Regions from separate parts of the Streptomyces similanensis genome, predicted to be linked through region 2. Evidence: riboswitches for the same ligand, from Rfam matches in the RefSeq annotation. Region 2 holds a riboswitch; each other region holds the start of a gene.
The links. Region 2 has a riboswitch for cobalamin ahead of ABEB07_RS00220 (CbtB domain-containing protein). Riboswitches for the same ligand answer to the same signal wherever they lie in the genome.
Positions count from the first base shown of each region.

Region 1: another riboswitch for cobalamin. It lies ahead of ABEB07_RS01800 (ribonucleoside-diphosphate reductase subunit alpha); the one in region 2 lies ahead of ABEB07_RS00220 (CbtB domain-containing protein).
Region 3: another riboswitch for cobalamin. It lies ahead of cobN (cobaltochelatase subunit CobN); the one in region 2 lies ahead of ABEB07_RS00220 (CbtB domain-containing protein).

Region 1 covers NZ_BAABKC010000006.1:32,217-37,538, forward strand. Annotated here, with positions in the region: gene ABEB07_RS01780 (GntR family transcriptional regulator) at 1-320, shown strand, start outside; gene ABEB07_RS01785 (DUF3311 domain-containing protein) at 498-761, shown strand; gene mctP (monocarboxylate uptake permease MctP) at 758-2,386, shown strand; gene ABEB07_RS01795 (GNAT family N-acetyltransferase) at 2,560-3,066, shown strand; cobalamin riboswitch at 3,129-3,265, shown strand; gene ABEB07_RS01800 (ribonucleoside-diphosphate reductase subunit alpha) at 3,387-5,322, shown strand, end outside.
Region 2 covers NZ_BAABKC010000001.1:46,370-51,691, forward strand. Annotated here, with positions in the region: gene ABEB07_RS00200 (bifunctional o-acetylhomoserine/o-acetylserine sulfhydrylase) at 1-971, shown strand, start outside; gene metX (homoserine O-acetyltransferase MetX) at 977-2,128, shown strand; gene ABEB07_RS00210 (hypothetical protein) at 2,249-2,536, opposite strand; gene ABEB07_RS00215 (CbtA family protein) at 2,631-3,383, opposite strand; gene ABEB07_RS00220 (CbtB domain-containing protein) at 3,405-3,626, opposite strand; cobalamin riboswitch at 3,662-3,810, opposite strand; gene ABEB07_RS00225 (enoyl-CoA hydratase/isomerase family protein) at 3,861-4,913, opposite strand; gene ABEB07_RS00230 ((2Fe-2S) ferredoxin domain-containing protein) at 5,041-5,322, opposite strand, start outside.
Region 3 covers NZ_BAABKC010000067.1:13,250-18,571, reverse strand. Annotated here, with positions in the region: gene ABEB07_RS22590 (precorrin-8X methylmutase) at 1-113, opposite strand, end outside; gene cobG (precorrin-3B synthase) at 110-1,393, opposite strand; cobalamin riboswitch at 1,439-1,592, shown strand; gene cobN (cobaltochelatase subunit CobN) at 1,656-5,282, shown strand.

The sequences.
Region 1 (5,322 bases), on a different contig from region 2:
AGCCCATGGCCATCGAGACCACCCATCTGTCGGCCAAGCGCTTCCCGGCGCTGCGCCGCAGCCTGGTGAAGTACACCTCCCTCTACACCGCTCTCGCCGAGGTCTACGACGTCCACCTCGCCGAGGCCGAGGAGACCATCGAGACCTCGCTGGCCACCCCGCGCGAGGCCGGGCTGCTCGGCACCGACGTGGGCCTGCCGATGCTGCTGCTGTCCCGCCACTCGCTGGACCGCGCGGGCGAGCCGGTGGAGTGGGTGCGCTCGGTCTACCGCGGCGACCGCTACAAGTTCGTCGCGCGCCTGAAGCGCCCGGTGGACTGACCCGGCGGACCGGGCCGCCGGCCGGACCCGGCCGAGTCCGTTCGACCGCGCCGGCCGGCCGTGCGCGGCGGACGTCAACCGGTATGCGGACAAGGGGTTCCGTTTCCTCGGCGCCGTGACCTAGATTGCCTGCGCATCGCACCGATGGTCTGGGTCAGCGAGGGGACGGAGCCGCACATGTCAGATGCCTCAGGAGCCGGCGGAGGGGCGGTGACGCCCGTGCGGGTCGTCATCGGCCTCTGCCTCGTCGCCCCGTTCGTGGCGATGCTGTGGGTCGGTTCGTACGCGAAGACCGACCCGGCGTTCATCGGCATCCCGTTCTTCTACTGGTACCAGATGCTGTGGGTGATCATCTCCACGATCCTCACGGTGCTCGCCCACCGGCTCTGGCAGCACGACCAGCGCGCCCGCGCGACCCGGAAGGACGGTGCGGCGCGATGAAGGACGGCGTCAACGGCGTCGCGCTCGGCGTCTTCATCTTCTTCTTCGTCCTGGTCACCGCCATGGGCTTCCTCGCCGCCCGCTGGCGCCGCGCCGAGAACGAGCACAGCCTCGACGAATGGGGCCTGGGCGGCCGGTCGTTCGGCACCTGGGTCACCTGGTTCCTGCTCGGCGGCGACCTGTACACGGCGTACACCTTCGTGGCCGTGCCCGCGGCGATCTACGCGACCGGCGCGGCCGGCTTCTTCGCGGTGCCGTACACGATCCTGGTCTACCCGCTGATCTTCACCTTCCTGCCGCGCCTGTGGTCGGTCTCGCACCGGCACGGGTACGTGACGACCTCCGACTTCGTGCGCGGGCGGTTCGGCTCCAAGGGCCTGTCGCTGGCGGTGGCGCTCACCGGCATCCTCGCCACCATGCCGTACATCGCGCTGCAACTGGTCGGCATCCAGGCGGTGCTGGACGTGATGGGCGTCGGCGGCGGCGAGAACACCAACTGGTTCGTCAAGGACCTGCCGCTGCTGATCGCCTTCGGCGTGCTGGCGGCGTACACGTACTCCTCGGGGCTGCGCGCGCCGGCGCTGATCGCGTTCGTGAAGGACGCGCTCATCTACATCGTCATCGCGGTCGCGATCATCTACATCCCGATCAAGCTGGGCGGCTTCGACGACATCTTCGCCAAGGCCGGCGACGCCTTCGCGCAGACCAACCCGGCCACCGGCAAACCGCGCGGCGCGGTCGTGCCCGGCGAGGCGAACCAGTGGACGTACGCCACGCTCGCCCTGGGCTCCGCGCTGGCGCTGTTCATGTACCCGCACTCGATCACCGCGACGCTGTCCTCGAAGAGCCGTGAGGTGATCCGCCGCAACACCACGATCCTGCCGCTGTACTCGCTGATGCTGGGCCTGCTCGCGCTGCTGGGCTTCATGGCGATCGCGGCGGGCGTGAAGGTGCAGAACGGGCAGCTGGCGATCCCGCAGCTGTTCGAGGACATGTTCCCGGACTGGTTCGCGGGCGTGGCCTTCGCGGCCATCGGCATCGGCGCGCTGGTGCCGGCCGCCATCATGTCGATCGCGGCGGCGAACCTGTTCACCCGCAACATCTACAAGGACTTCATCAAGCAGGACGCCACGCCGAAGCAGGAGGCCCAGGTCTCCAAGATCGTGTCGCTGCTGGTGAAGGTGGGCGCGCTGGTCTTCGTCCTGACGATGGACAAGACGGTCGCCATCAACTTCCAGCTGCTGGGCGGCATCTGGATCCTCCAGACCTTCCCGGCGCTAGTGGGCGGCCTGTTCACCCGCTGGTTCCACCGCTGGGCGCTGCTCGCCGGCTGGGCGGTCGGCATGGTCTACGGCACGCTCGCGGCCTACGGCGTCGCCTCGCCGACCCAGAAGCACTTCGGCGGCTCGGCCAAGGAGATCCCGGGCATCGGCGAGATCGGCTACATCGGCCTGACGGCGTTCGTGCTCAACGTGGTCGTCACGGTGGTCCTGACCTTCGTCCTGCGGGCGCTGAAGGCGCCCGAGGGCGTCGACGAGACCAGCCCGGAGGACTACGTCAAGGACGCGGGCGACCCCGGCGTCGCGGTGGAGCTGCCCCCGGCCACGGCCGGCAGCGCCCACTGATCCCGCACGGACGCTTGAAGGGCCGCCGGAGCACTCTCCGGCGGCCCTTCGCCGTCCCCGTGCGCCACGACTCCGGACGGATGCCGTGGGCACGGCCCCGGACGGCCCCGGGCGGCCTCACGGCGCCGGAAAACCAGCGGTCCGCCGTCGTGCAACTGCGGCAGACTCCGCACATGGACATCGTGGTGCGGCGGGCCGAGCCCGCGGAGTACGGGGTGGTCGGGGAGATCACCGCTCGGGCCTATCTGCGGGACGGGCTGCTCGACTTCGGGGAGGACGACGCGTATCTCGGGGTGCTGCGGGACGTGGCCGGGCGGGCCGCCGCGGCCGAGGTGCTGGTGGCCGTGCGGGACGGCGGCGTGCTCGGCGCGGTCGCCTTCGTGCCGTCGGGCGGCGCCATGGCCGACATCGCCGGACCCGGGGAGGCCGAGATCCGGATGCTCGCGGTCGATCACGCGGCCCGCGGCCGGGGCGTCGGGGAGGCGCTCGTACGGGCCTGTGTCGACCGTGCGCGGGCCACCTCGGGGTGCGCACGCCTGGTCCTGTCCACCCAGCCGACGATGCACGCCGCCCACCGCCTCTACGAGCGCCTCGGCTTCGCGCGCACCCCCGACCGCGACTGGAAGCCCCTGCCGGACCTCCTGGACCTCTCCCTGCTCACCTACGCGTTGCACCTCTGACACGCTGCGCAGTCACCACGACACTACATATGGGGGTGGCTCCCTCACCCGGCACAAGATGTATGCTCGTGCTCGCTGTCGTCGCAGGGGAATCCGGTGCGAATCCGGAACTGTCCCGCAACGGTGTACACGTACACATGTGCCCTTATGGCCGGGTACGTGCGTCAGTCCGAGGACCTGTCGACAGTGCGCCCGGCCGTCCGGTCCGGGTGCCGACGTCCGGGCCTCGTGGAATGGGCCGGTGGACGCGACGCCGCGTGCGCTCGTGTACTGCCGCATGCCCTCGGCGAGGCCCCGTGCCGAGCGAGGGAGAGCCCCAAGTGACCATCGCGCCTGCGGATCCGGCTTCAGTCGTCCACCGCCTGGAGACCGACGGTCCCGGTGCCGCGCTGCTGCGGACCCTGACCGAGCTGACCGCCGACCTCCCCGACGCCGACCCCGGCCGGGTCGCCGCCGCCGCGCTGCGCGGCCGCTCCGCGCACGCCGACGAGGCCGAGCTGCGCGAGCTGGCCACCGAGGCGTCCGCCGGGCTCATCTCCGAGGACCCCGCCTACTCGCGGCTGGCGGCCAGGCTGCTGACCCTCGCCATCCGCGCCGAGGCCGCCTCGCAGGGCGTCACCCGCTTCACCGAGGCGATCACGGTCGGCCACCGCGAGGGGCTGGTCGCGGACCGCACCGCCGCGTTCGTGCGGCTGCACGCCGCGCGGCTCGACGCGGCCGTCGACCCGGCCGCCGACGACCGCTTCGGCTACTTCGGCCTGCGCACCCTGCACAGCCGCTACCTGCTGCGGCACCCGATCACCCGCAAGGTGATCGAGACGCCCCAGCACTTCATGCTGCGGGTGGCGAGCGGCCTCGCACAGGACGACACCGCCCCTTCCGTGGACGAGGTCACGGCGCTCTACGGGCTCATGAGCCGCCTCGACTACCTGCCCTCCTCCCCCACGCTCTTCAACTCCGGCACCCGGCACCCCCAGATGTCGTCCTGCTACCTGCTCGACTCCCCGCAGGACGAGCTGGACAGCATCTACGACCGCTACCACCAGGTCGCCCGCCTCTCCAAGCACGCCGGCGGCATCGGCATCGCCTACTCCCGCGTCCGTTCGCGCGGTTCGCTGATCCGCGGCACCAACGGCCACTCCAACGGCATCGTGCCGTTCCTGAAGACCCTGGACGCCTCGGTGGCCGCCGTGAACCAGGGCGGCCGGCGCAAGGGCGCGGCCGCGGTCTACCTGGAGACCTGGCACTCCGACATCGAGGAGTTCCTGGAGCTGCGGGACAACACCGGCGAGGACGCCCGCCGCACCCACAACCTGAACCTGGCGCACTGGATCCCGGACGAGTTCATGCGCCGGGTCGACGAGGACGCGCGGTGGTCGCTGTTCTCGCCCGCGGACGTGCCCGAGCTGGTGGACCTGTGGGGCGCGGAGTTCGACGCCGCCTACCGCGCGGCCGAGGCGAAGGGCCTGGCCAGGAAGACGATGCCGGCCCGCGAGCTGTATGGCCGGATGATGCGCACCCTGGCGCAGACCGGCAACGGCTGGATGACCTTCAAGGACGCCGCCAACCGCACCGCCAACCAGACGGCCGAGCCGGGCCACGTGATTCACTCCTCGAACCTGTGCACGGAGATCCTGGAGGTCACCGACGACGGCGAGACCGCGGTGTGCAACCTGGGCTCGGTCAACCTGGGCGCGTTCGTGCGCGCCGGGGACGACGGGAGCGACGGGAGCGAGGGTGCCATCGACTGGGAGCGGCTGGACGAGACCGTCCGCACCGCCGTGACCTTCCTGGACCGCGTGGTCGACATCAACTTCTACCCGACCGAGCAGGCGGGCCGCTCCAACGCCCGCTGGCGGCCGGTCGGCCTGGGCATGATGGGCCTCCAGGACGTCTTCTTCAAGCTGCGCCTGCCCTTCGACTCCGCCGAGGCGAAGGCCCTGTCCACCCGGATCGCCGAGCGGATCATGCTCGCCGCCTACGAGGCGTCCGCCGACCTCGCCGAGCGGCACGGGCCGCTGCCGGCCTGGGAGAAGACCCGCACCGCCCGCGGCGTGCTGCACCCCGACCACTACGACGTGTCCCTGACCTGGCCCGAGCGGTGGGCGGCGCTGCGCGAGCGGATCGCCGCCGTCGGCATGCGCAACTCGCTGCTGCTGGCGATCGCGCCGACCGCCACCATCGCCTCGATCGCGGGCGTCTACGAGTGCATCGAGCCGCAGGTCTCCAACCTGTTCAAGCGCGAGACGCTCTCCG
Region 2 (5,322 bases):
TGTACGGCGGCACCTACAACCTGTTCCGGCACACGCTGCCGAAGCTGGGCGTCGAGGTGTCGTTCGTGGACGACCCGGGCGACGCCGAGGCGTGGCGGGCGGCGATCCGGCCGAACACCAAGGCGCTGTTCGCCGAGACGCTGGGCAACCCGCGCGGTGACGTGCTCGACGTGCGGGCGGTCGCGGACGTGGCGCACGCGGCCGGGCTGCCGCTGATCGTGGACAACACCCTGCCGACCCCGTACCTGCTGCGGCCCATCGAGCACGGGGCGGACGTCGTCGTGCACTCGGCGACCAAGTTCCTCGGCGGGCACGGCACGGCGATCGCGGGCGTGGTGGTCGACGGCGGCACCTTCGACTTCGGTGCGCACGCCGAGCGGTTCACGGACTTCGACGAGCCCGACCCGAGCTACCACGGCCTGCGGTACTGGCCGGCGCTCGGCCCGGGCGCCTTCGCCGTCAAGCTGCGGGTGCAGCTGCTGCGCGATCTCGGTCCGGCCCTCTCCCCGCACTCCGCCTTCCTGCTGCTGCAAGGCGTGGAGACGCTGAGCCTGCGCATCGAGCGGCACTCGGCCAACGCGCTGGCGCTGGCCCAGTGGCTGGAGCAGCGGGACGAGGTGGCCGCGGTGCACTACCCGGGGCTGGAGTCCAGCGCGTGGTACGAGGCGGGGCGCACGTACCTGCCCCGGGGTGCGGGCGCGCTGGTCTCCTTCGAGCTGCGGGACGGCGTGGAGGCGGGGAAGCGGTTCGTGGACGCGGTCGAGCTCTTCAGCCACCTCGCCAACATCGGCGATGTGCGCAGCCTGATCATCCACCCGGCCTCGACCACGCACAGCCAGCTGGACGAGGAGCAGGCGGCGGCCACCGGCGCCGCCCCGGGCCTGGTGCGCCTGTCGGTCGGGCTGGAGAACCTCGCCGATCTGAAGGCCGACCTGGAGGCGGGGTTCCGCGCGGCGAAGGGCGCGTCCTGAACACCGTGCTGACGTCCTCCGAGGTCCCCCTCCCGCCGGCCTCCGGGGCCTGGCGGGAGGGGGACCCGCCCGGCCGCCGCCGGTGGTACGAGCGCGCCTCGCCGCTCGCGCTGGAGGCGGGCGGCGAACTCCCGGGAGTGCGGCTGGCGTTCGAGACGTGGGGGCGGCCGGCGCCGGACCGGTCCAACGCGGTGCTGGTGCTGCACGCGCTGACCGGCGACAGCCACGTCGCGGGCCCGGCCGGCCCCGGCCATCCCAGCCCCGGCTGGTGGGACGGGCTGATCGGCGCCCGGCGCGCGCTCGACCCGGACCGCTGGTTCGTCGTCGCGCCGAACGTCCTCGGCGGCTGCCAGGGCAGCACCGGCCCGTCCTCCCCCGACCCCGGCGGACGCCACTGGGGCGGCCGCTTCCCGTTCCTGACGCAACGTGACCAAGTGGCCGTCGAGGCGGACTTGGCCGACGCGCTCGGCATCGACCGCTGGGCGCTGGTCGTCGGCGGGTCGATGGGCGGGATGCGGGCGCTGGAGTGGGCCGTGGCGCATCCGGAGCGGACGGGGGCGCTGCTGCTGCTCGCCACGACGGCCGCGGCGAGCGCGGAGCAGATCGCGTGGGCGAACATCCAGCTGCGCGCCGTACGCGACGATCCGCACTGGCGGGGCGGCGACTACCACGACGCGGGCCCCGGACGCGGCCCGCACGCCGGGCTCGGCCTCGCCCGCCGCCTCGCCCACGTCACCTACCGCAGCGAACCGGAGCTGCGCGGCCGCTTCGGCCGGACGCCGCAGGGCGCGGAGGACCCCTGGAACGGCGGCCGCTACCAGGTCGAGTCCTATCTCGACCACCACGCCGCCAAGCTCGTACGCCGCTTCGACGCGGGCAGCTACGTCACCCTCACCGAGGCCATGAACAGCCATGACGTCGGCCGCGGTCGCGGCGGGACGCGCGCCGCCCTGAGGCGGGTGACCGCGCCGACGCTCGTCGCCGGGGTGGACACGGACCGTCTCTATCCGCTGTACCAGCAGGCCGAGTTGGCGGCCGGCATCGCCGCCGCCGACCGCCTCCGGGTGATCGAGTCCCCGTACGGTCACGACGGCTTCCTCATCGAGGTGGAGCAGGTCGCCGCCCTCGTCGCCGAACTCCTCGGCCCGGCGGTGTGACCGCCCGGCGGGTGGGGGCCGGCCCGCCGGGGTCGCAGGGGCGGCGGGGCCGTCAGGGTCACCGGGTGGTCAGGGTCACCGGGTGGTCAGGGGCACCGGGTGGTCAGGGGCACCGGTTGGTCAGGGCGAGGGCGTCCGGTGGCGGCGGAGCAGGGCCGCCACCGCGCACCGCAGGCAGGTGGTGTCCGGTTCGTGGGCGCAGCTCTCGTGCGGCGGGCCGATCAGCGACTCCAGGTCGTGCAGGAGCTGTTCGGTGCGCTTGGCCTCGTGGGCGAGGACCCGCACCCGTGCGCTCTGACCGCCGATCTGCCGTCGGCTGGCGATGAGTTGCTCGTACTCCTCCACCGTGAGGGCGACCGCCTCGCGGCCGCCGAGGGTGATGCGGCGCGGTTGGCGACGTTTCGCCACGGGGGTTCTCCGTTCCTCGCCCGGGTGGTCGCCCCGGAGAACGCGAGAGGGCCCCCGGATGGTTCCGACGGGCCCTCTTGCTGTTCGGAAGGATTCAGTTGGCGGCCGGAACCGCTCGGCCGGAGTCCGCCTTCGCGGGCTTGGGGTTGAGCTGCCGCTCGGCCAACTCGCCGAAGAGCAGACCGAATCCGCCCCACAGCGCGGACTGGATGGCCAGTGCGGAGAGCCGGAACCGCCACAGCAGGGCGGCCGGGAAGTCCGCCGGCACCTCGTTGATGACCGGCAGGAACGCGTAGGCGAGCCCGATCACGACGGCGAACGCGGCCACCGCCACGACCGTCGCCCACCAGGTGCCCAGGCTGGGCGCCAGGCGCTTGCCGAGGATGGCGGCGGCGACCGCCAGGAGCACGCTGAGCACCATCATCAGGAAGTACAGGGTGGTCCGCTTGCCGATGGTGTCGGGGTCGCCGACCGACGGCGGGTTGGCCGGGTACTTCAGGAACGGCACGACGTACACGGCGAGCAGCGCGCAGCCGGACAGCAGCAGCGCGGTGGCCCGCGGCGAGAAGCGGCCGACGCGGCCGAGCGCGAAGCAGTAGGCGAGCGCGGCGATGCCGCCGAAGGCGACGCCGTAGACCAGGACGCCGGTGGCGAGACCGGCGGTGGACTGCAAGGAGCGCGAGACGACTTCCATCTCGTGCTCGTGGGAATGGGCGTCCTCGAAGCTGATCGCCTTGTCGACGCTCGGCTCACCGAGGAGATAGGCGACGACCAGGGCGAGCACACCGGCCGCGAGGCCGGCGAGCATGCCGCGGACGAGCAGGTTTCTGACGGTTGCGGAGTTCATGGGCGTGCGGCGTCCCTCGCGTCAGTGGCAGGGGAAGCCGAGCAGGTGGCGGGCGTCGTGCACCCACTCGTGGACGTCCGTGCCGCTGAACACGGAGGTGGCGCCCTGCTCGGCGCCGACGAAGTAGAGCAGGATCAGCATCAGGATGCCGACGAAGACCGCCCAGGGAGCTATCGCCTTCAGCGGCAGCTTGGCGGGAACGACGGGGGTGGTGGCGGTCGGCTGGGCGACGTGCTGCGCCATGGCAGGGCCTCCTCTGGGAGTTCGCGTCCCATCTCGGTGGTGCACAGGACGAGGACTACGGGTCTGACTCGCGAACCGCCCCGAGGCGTCCGCTCACAGTGGCGCGACCGTGCCGGACTTGCACCGGCTTCCGTCTTGCCCTCGTCTATATCGCGTCGACGGTACCGTGTGCGACGGGCAGGGCCAAGACCGCGTCCACCCGCAGTGATCTTCCTCTCGCACCGGGTGGCGCCCTCAGGACGAGGCCAGCCCGAGTTCCCGGTCGCCGAGGGGTGCGAAGAAACGCTCGACGTCGGCCTCCGGGACCTCGGCCAGGGTCCGCGGCGACCAGTGCGGGTCGCGGTCCTTGTCGATGACCTGGGCGCGGATGCCCTCCACCAGGTCGGGGCCGCGCAGGCAGGCGCGGGAGACGCGGTACTCCTGGTCGAGGACCCGCTCCAGCGAGCCGAGGCGGCGGGCCCGGCGCAGCGCGGCGAGGGTCACCTTCAGGGAGGTGGGCGACCTGGTCAGCAGGGTTTTCGCGGTCTGTTCGGCGGCCGGTTCGCCGTAGCCGCGCAGCCGGTCGACGATCTCCTCGACGGTGTCGGCGGCGTAGCAGGCGTCGATCCACTCCCGCCGGGCGGCCAACTCGCCTTCCGCGGGCTGCTGTACGTGGCGTTCCAGGGCGTCGTGCACGGGCAGGTCGGCGAGGTCGGTGAGGAGGTCGGTGAGGTGGGTGGAGGGGAGGTAGTGGTCGGCGAGGCCGCACAGCAGGGCGTCGTCGGCGCCGATCTGCGCGCCGGTCAGGGCGAGGTGGGTGCCCAGTTCGCCCGGGGCGAGGGCCAGCAGGTGGGTGCCGCCGACGTCCGGGACGAAGCCGATGCCGGTCTCGGGCATGGCGATCCGGGAGCGCTCGGTGACGATCCGCACGCTGCCGTGCGCGGAGACGCCGACGCCGCCGCCCATCACGATGCCGTCCATGAGGGCGACGTACGGCTTGGGGTAGCGGGCGATCCGGGCGTTGAGCCGGTACTCGTCGCGCCAGAACGCGGCGGCCGCCGAACCGTCGCCGTCACGGGCGTCGTCGTGGATGGCGCGGATGTCACCGCCCGCGCACAGACCCCGCTCCCCCGCGCCGCTGACGACGACGGTCTCCACCGCCGGATCGTGCTCCCAGACGGTGAGCGCGGCGTCGATGCGGCGCACCATCTCGTGGGTGAGCGCGTTGATGGCTCGGGGCCGGTTGAGGGTGATGTGGGCGGCCCGTCCGGCGGTGTGGAAGAGGACGGGGGCCTCGGTGGCGCTCATCCGAACGCCTCCGTCAGGCCGCGGGCCACGATGACGCGCATGTTCTCGTTGGTTCCTTCCCTGGTCTGGTGCACCCGCTGGTCGCGGACGGTCTTCTCGGCGCGGTGTCCGGGGTACGGCCACGGCTTCAGGGGTCCGTGCGGCGGCGTGGCGGGGTGAAGGCGTACAGGTCGAGGATGTCCGGCCGGGGCGCGACGCCGGGGCCGCCGGCGCGCACCCAGGTGACGATGTCCTCGGTCGCGTCCGCGTCGTTGACCAGCCCCAGCCACACCGGCCGCGCCCCGGCGGCCCGGCCTGCGGCGGACGGCTGTACGACGACGACGTTGGCCTGGTCGCACACGTCGAGGCAGTCGGAGATCCGTACCGGCGCCGCCGCCCGCAGTCGGGCGGTCTGCGCCGCGTGGTCGAC
Region 3 (5,322 bases), on a different contig from region 2:
GCCTCGGCGCGGATGGTGGCGAAGGACTGGCGGTAGATGGCCGCGCCGTCCTTCTCGTAGACGTGGGTGGTCACGGTGTTCTTCTCGCTGCTCTCGGTCGTCGTGCGGTTCATGAGGTGATCGCCGCCAGGGCGGCGCGTATCAGGGCGGGTCGGGCGGTGGGAACGGTCCGCGCTCTCCGGTCGGTCGTGGCGGCCGACACGCGGTAACCCCCGCCCGGTGTCGCGACCACGTCGACGTGGTCGCCGCGGGGGTGACCGCAGCGCCGTTCGCACCCGGACCAGTACACGGGGAGGCCGACACCGTCGGTCGCTTCCAGCGACAGCGCCGCGTCCGCCCGTACGTCGGCGTGCGCCTTGGCGCATCCGGGGCGGCCGACGCACGCGCCCACGCCGAGCCAGGGAGAGGAGGGATCGGTCACCAGGCCGGCCGCGCCGAGACGGGCGAACGTCTCGGCCGCCTGTGCCGCGGACGCGTTCCCCAGGGGAACGACGACACCGCGCCAGGGCGTCAGCCGCAGCTCGGTCACGCACACACGGGCCAGCTCGTCCCACTGTCGGGCCGAGAGCCTCCCCAGCGGCACGTGCACGGACAGCGCACCTTCGACGACACCTGGCCGCGGGCCGTCGAGGACGCCGGCCGGCTGGGGCGACTCCTCGTGGCCGATCCCCTCAGCAGTCAGGCGATCGCGCACCAGGCGGTCCATCTCACCCTCGGGCAGCATGAGTTCGGAAATCCGCCAGGCTCGTGCTCCCTGCGAGCGCGCCGCGTCGAGGAACGCCTCGGCGGCCGCCAGCGCCGCGCGTGCCGTGTCCCCGGCGGCCACGCGGACCGACCCGGGGGCGAGCCACGCCCCCGTTTCCGCGACCGCGCGCACGGTGACGTCCGCACCGAGTGCGGCCACGTCACCGCGCCCGTCGTCCAAGGCGAACAGGAACCGCCCCGACAGGCCCGTCGCGGTGTCACTCGCGCACAACGCGGCGTCCAGGGCCGTCAGCCAGGGCCGTACGTCCCGCAGACCACCGCCGTCGAGGCCGGACAGCGGCGAGGCGACGATGTTCCGCACCCGTTCGTGCTCCCACGAGGGCAGCAGCCCGGCCGAGTCCAGCACGGCCGCCAGTTCCGCACCGCACCCCTGTGCCAGTCCGCGCAGCTGCACATTGCCTCGCGAGGTCAGGTGCAGATCGCCGTCGCCCAGCCGGCGCGCGGCGTCGCCGAGAGCCCGCGCCTGATCCGCGGTCAGTACGCCGCCGGGCAGCCGGACACGGGCCAGCGCTCCGTCGTCCGCCGTGTGCAGCCGCAGCGTCCCGGGGCACGCGTCACCGCGGTCCCGCGCGGCCGGTGTGGCCTGGGACGACGAAGGAGGCATTGCCGTGGGCATGGCGGTGAGCATACCTACGATCACACCCGATGTACGCCCTGCGCGCATTCCGTGACCCTTACTATGATCCCCGGTGGATCACCCGGTCCACCGATCGCCCGCACGGCGACAGGGGAGGAAGCCGGTGTGAATCCGGCACGGTCCCGCCACTGTGAGCCCGGCCCCTCGAAGGCCGGGCGAGTCAGGAACTCCCTTTCCCGGGTCGGCTCTGCCCGACGGGGTGACTCATTCCACACCGCCCGGGGCGCGGACCCCGAGGAAGGCCAGGCGACGCATGCCCACTCCGTCCGGGGAGCGTGCCCCGCACGCCCGCGACATCCTGCTCCTGTCGACCTCCGACACCGACCTGCTCAGCGCCCGCGCGGCCGGCGGCCCGGTCGCCTACCGCTTCGCCAACCCGGCCCGACTTCCGCTGGACCGGCTTCCGGCCCTCCTCGACGGCGTCGGGCTCGTCGTCGTTCGCCTTCTCGGCGGGATCCGAGCCTGGCAGGACGGCTTGGACCTGCTCCTCGCGGACGGGCGCCCGGTCATCGTCCTCACCGGTGAACAGGCCCCCGACGCGCAGCTGATGGCCGCTTCCACCGTCCCCATCGGCATCGCCGCCGAGGCACACGCCTACCTCGCCCACGGCGGCCCCGCCAACCTGGAACACCTGGCCCGGTTCCTCTCCGACACGGTGCTGCTCACCGGCCACGGATTCGACGCGCCCGCCCCCGCCCCCTCCTGGGGACCCTTGCAGCGCCCGGAGCCGAAGGCAGACGGCCCGACCGTCGCCGTGCTCTACTACCGCGCCCACCACATGAGCGGCAACACGGCCTTCGTCCACGCCCTGTGCGACGCCGTCGAGGACGCGGGCGGCCGCCCGCTGCCCCTCTACGTCGCCTCCCTGCGCGCCCCCGAGCCGGAGCTGATCGACGAACTGCGCGCCGCCGACGTGATCGTCACCACCGTGCTGGCGGCCGGCGGCACCAGGCCCGCCGAGGCGTCGGCCGGGCAGGACGACGAGTCCTGGGACGCCGGCGCGCTCACCGCGCTGGACGTCCCGATCCTGCAGGCCCTGTGCCTGACCAGCTCGCGCACGACATGGGAGGAGAACGACGAGGGCGTCTCCCCGCTCGACGCGGCCAGCCAGATCGCCGTGCCCGAGTTCGACGGCCGCCTGATCACCGTGCCGTTCTCCTTCAAGGAGATCGACGCCGACGGCCTGCCCGCCTACGTCGCCGACCCCGAGCGATCCGCCCGCGTCGCCGGAATCGCCGTACGCCACGCCCGGCTTCGCCACATCCCGCCCGTCCGCAAGCGTCTCGCCCTCGTCCTGTCCGCCTACCCGACCAAGCACTCCCGCATCGGCAACGCCGTCGGCCTGGACACCCCCGCCAGCGCCGTCGCCCTGCTGCGCCGCCTGCGGGACGAGGGATACGACTTCGGCGGGGTCGACGTCCCCGGCCTGGCCTCGGGCGACGGCGACGAACTGATCCGCGCGCTCATCGAGGCGGGCGGCCACGACCAGGACTGGCTCACCGAGGAGCAGTTGGCGCGCAACCCGGTGCGCATCCCGGCCGCCGACTACCGCCGCTGGTTCGCGACCCTGCCCGAGAGCCTGCGCACGGCGGTGGAGGAGCACTGGGGCCCGCCGCCCGGCGAGATGTTCGTCGACCGCAGCCGCGACAAGGAGGGCGACATCGTCCTGGCGGCCCTGCGCTTCGGCAACCTGCTCATCCTCATCCAGCCCCCGCGCGGCTTCGGCGAGAACCCGATCGCCATCTACCACGACCCCGACCTCCCGCCGTCCCACCACTACCTGGCCGCCTACCGGTGGATCGCCGCCCCGCAGACCGACGGCGGCTTCGGCGCCGACGCGATGATCCACCTCGGCAAGCACGGCAACCTGGAATGGCTGCCCGGCAAGAACGCCGGCCTCTCCGCCGCCTGCGGCCCCGACGCCGCCCTCGGCGACCTCCCCCTGGTCTACCCCTTCCTGGTCAACGACCCCGGCGAAGGCACCCAGGCCAAACGCCGCGCCCACGCGACCCTCGTCGACCACCTCGTCCCGCCCATGGCCCGCGCCGACTCCTACGGCGACATCGCACGGCTGGAACAACTCCTCGACGAGTACGCACAGATCTCCGCCATGGACCCGGCCAAGCTGCCCGCCATCCGCGCCCAGATCTGGACCCTCATCCAGGCCGCCCGCCTCGACCACGATCTCGGCCTGGACGACCGCCCCGACGACGACGGCTTCGACGACTTCCTCCTCCACGTCGACGGCTGGCTCTGCGAGGTCAAGGACGCCCAGATCCGCGACGGCCTCCACGTCCTCGGCACCGCGCCCGCCGGCGAGGACCGCGTCAACCTCGTCCTCGCCATCCTGCGCGCCCGCCAGATCTGGGGCGGCACCACCGCCCTCCCCGGTCTGCGCGAGGCCCTCGGCCTGGACGAGTCCGCCGCGACCCGCACGACGGCCGACGCGGCCGAGGAGCAGGCGCGGGCCCTGGTGAAGGCGATGGAGGACGCGCACTGGGACCCGGCCGCCGTCCCCGTCGAGCACGGCGAACATGTCGCCGCCGTCCTTGAGTTCGCCGCCCGCGAGGTCGTCCCCCGGCTCGCGGCGACCACGGCGGAGCTGGACCACACCGTGCACGCCCTGGCCGGCGGCTTCGTCCCGGCCGGCCCCTCCGGCTCCCCGCTGCGCGGCCTGGTCAACGTCCTGCCGACCGGCCGCAACTTCTACTCCGTCGATCCCAAGGCCGTCCCCTCCCGCCTCGCCTGGGAGACCGGACAGGCCCTCGCCGACTCCCTCCTCCAGCGCTACCGCGCCGACAACGGCGCCTGGCCCACCTCCGTCGGCCTGTCCCTGTGGGGCACCAGCGCCATGCGCACCGCCGGCGACGACGTCGCCGAGGCGCTCGCCCTGCTCGGCGTCCGCCCCGTCTGGGACGACGCCTCGCGCCGTGTGACCGGCCTTGAGCCCATCCCGTACGAGGAACTGGGCCGCCCGCGCATCGACGTCACCCTGCGCATCTCCGGCTTCTTCCGCGACGCCTTCCCGCACACCATCGGCCTGCTGGACGACGCCGTACGCCTGGCGGCCTCACTCGACGAACCGGCCGAGACCAACCACGTGCGCACCCACGTGCAGGCGGACCTGGCGGCCCACGGCGACGAACGCCGCGCCACCACCCGCATCTTCGGCTCCCGCCCCGGCACCTACGGCGCCGGACTGCTCCAGCTCATCGACTCCCGCGACTGGCGCACCGACGCCGACCTCGCCGAGGTCTACACCGTCTGGGGCGGCTACGCCTACGGCCGCGAACTCGACGGCCGCCCGGCCCGCGAGGAGATGGAGACCGCGTACCGGCGGATCGCGGTCGCGGCGAAGAACACCGACACCCGCGAGCACGACATCGCCGACTCCGACGACTACTTCCAGTACCACGGCGGCATGGTGGCCACCGTGCGCGCCCTGCGCGGCACCGCACCCGAGGCGTACATCGGCGATTCCACCCGCCCGGAGACGGTCCGCACCCGTACCCTCGTCGAGGAGACCTCACGCGTCTTCCGTGCCCGTGTCGTCAACCCCAAGTGGATCGAGGCGATGCGCCGCCACGGCTACAAGGGCGCTTTCGAACTCGCCGCCACCGTGGACTATTTGTTCGGCTACGACGCCACCACCGGGGTGGTCGCCGACTGGATGTACGACAAGCTCACCGAGACCTACGTCCTCGACCTGCACAACCGGGAGTTCCTCCAGCAGGCCAATCCGTGGGCACTGCACGGCATCGCCGAGCGGCTGCTGGAGGCGGAGTCGCGGGGAATGTGGGCCAAGCCGGATCCGGCGGTGCTGGAAGAGCTGCGGCGGGTGTACCTGGAGACGGAGGGGGACCTCGAAGGGGAGGGCTGACCGGGCGCGCGGCGGGCGCGAGGCGTCGTGCCGCCGGGCG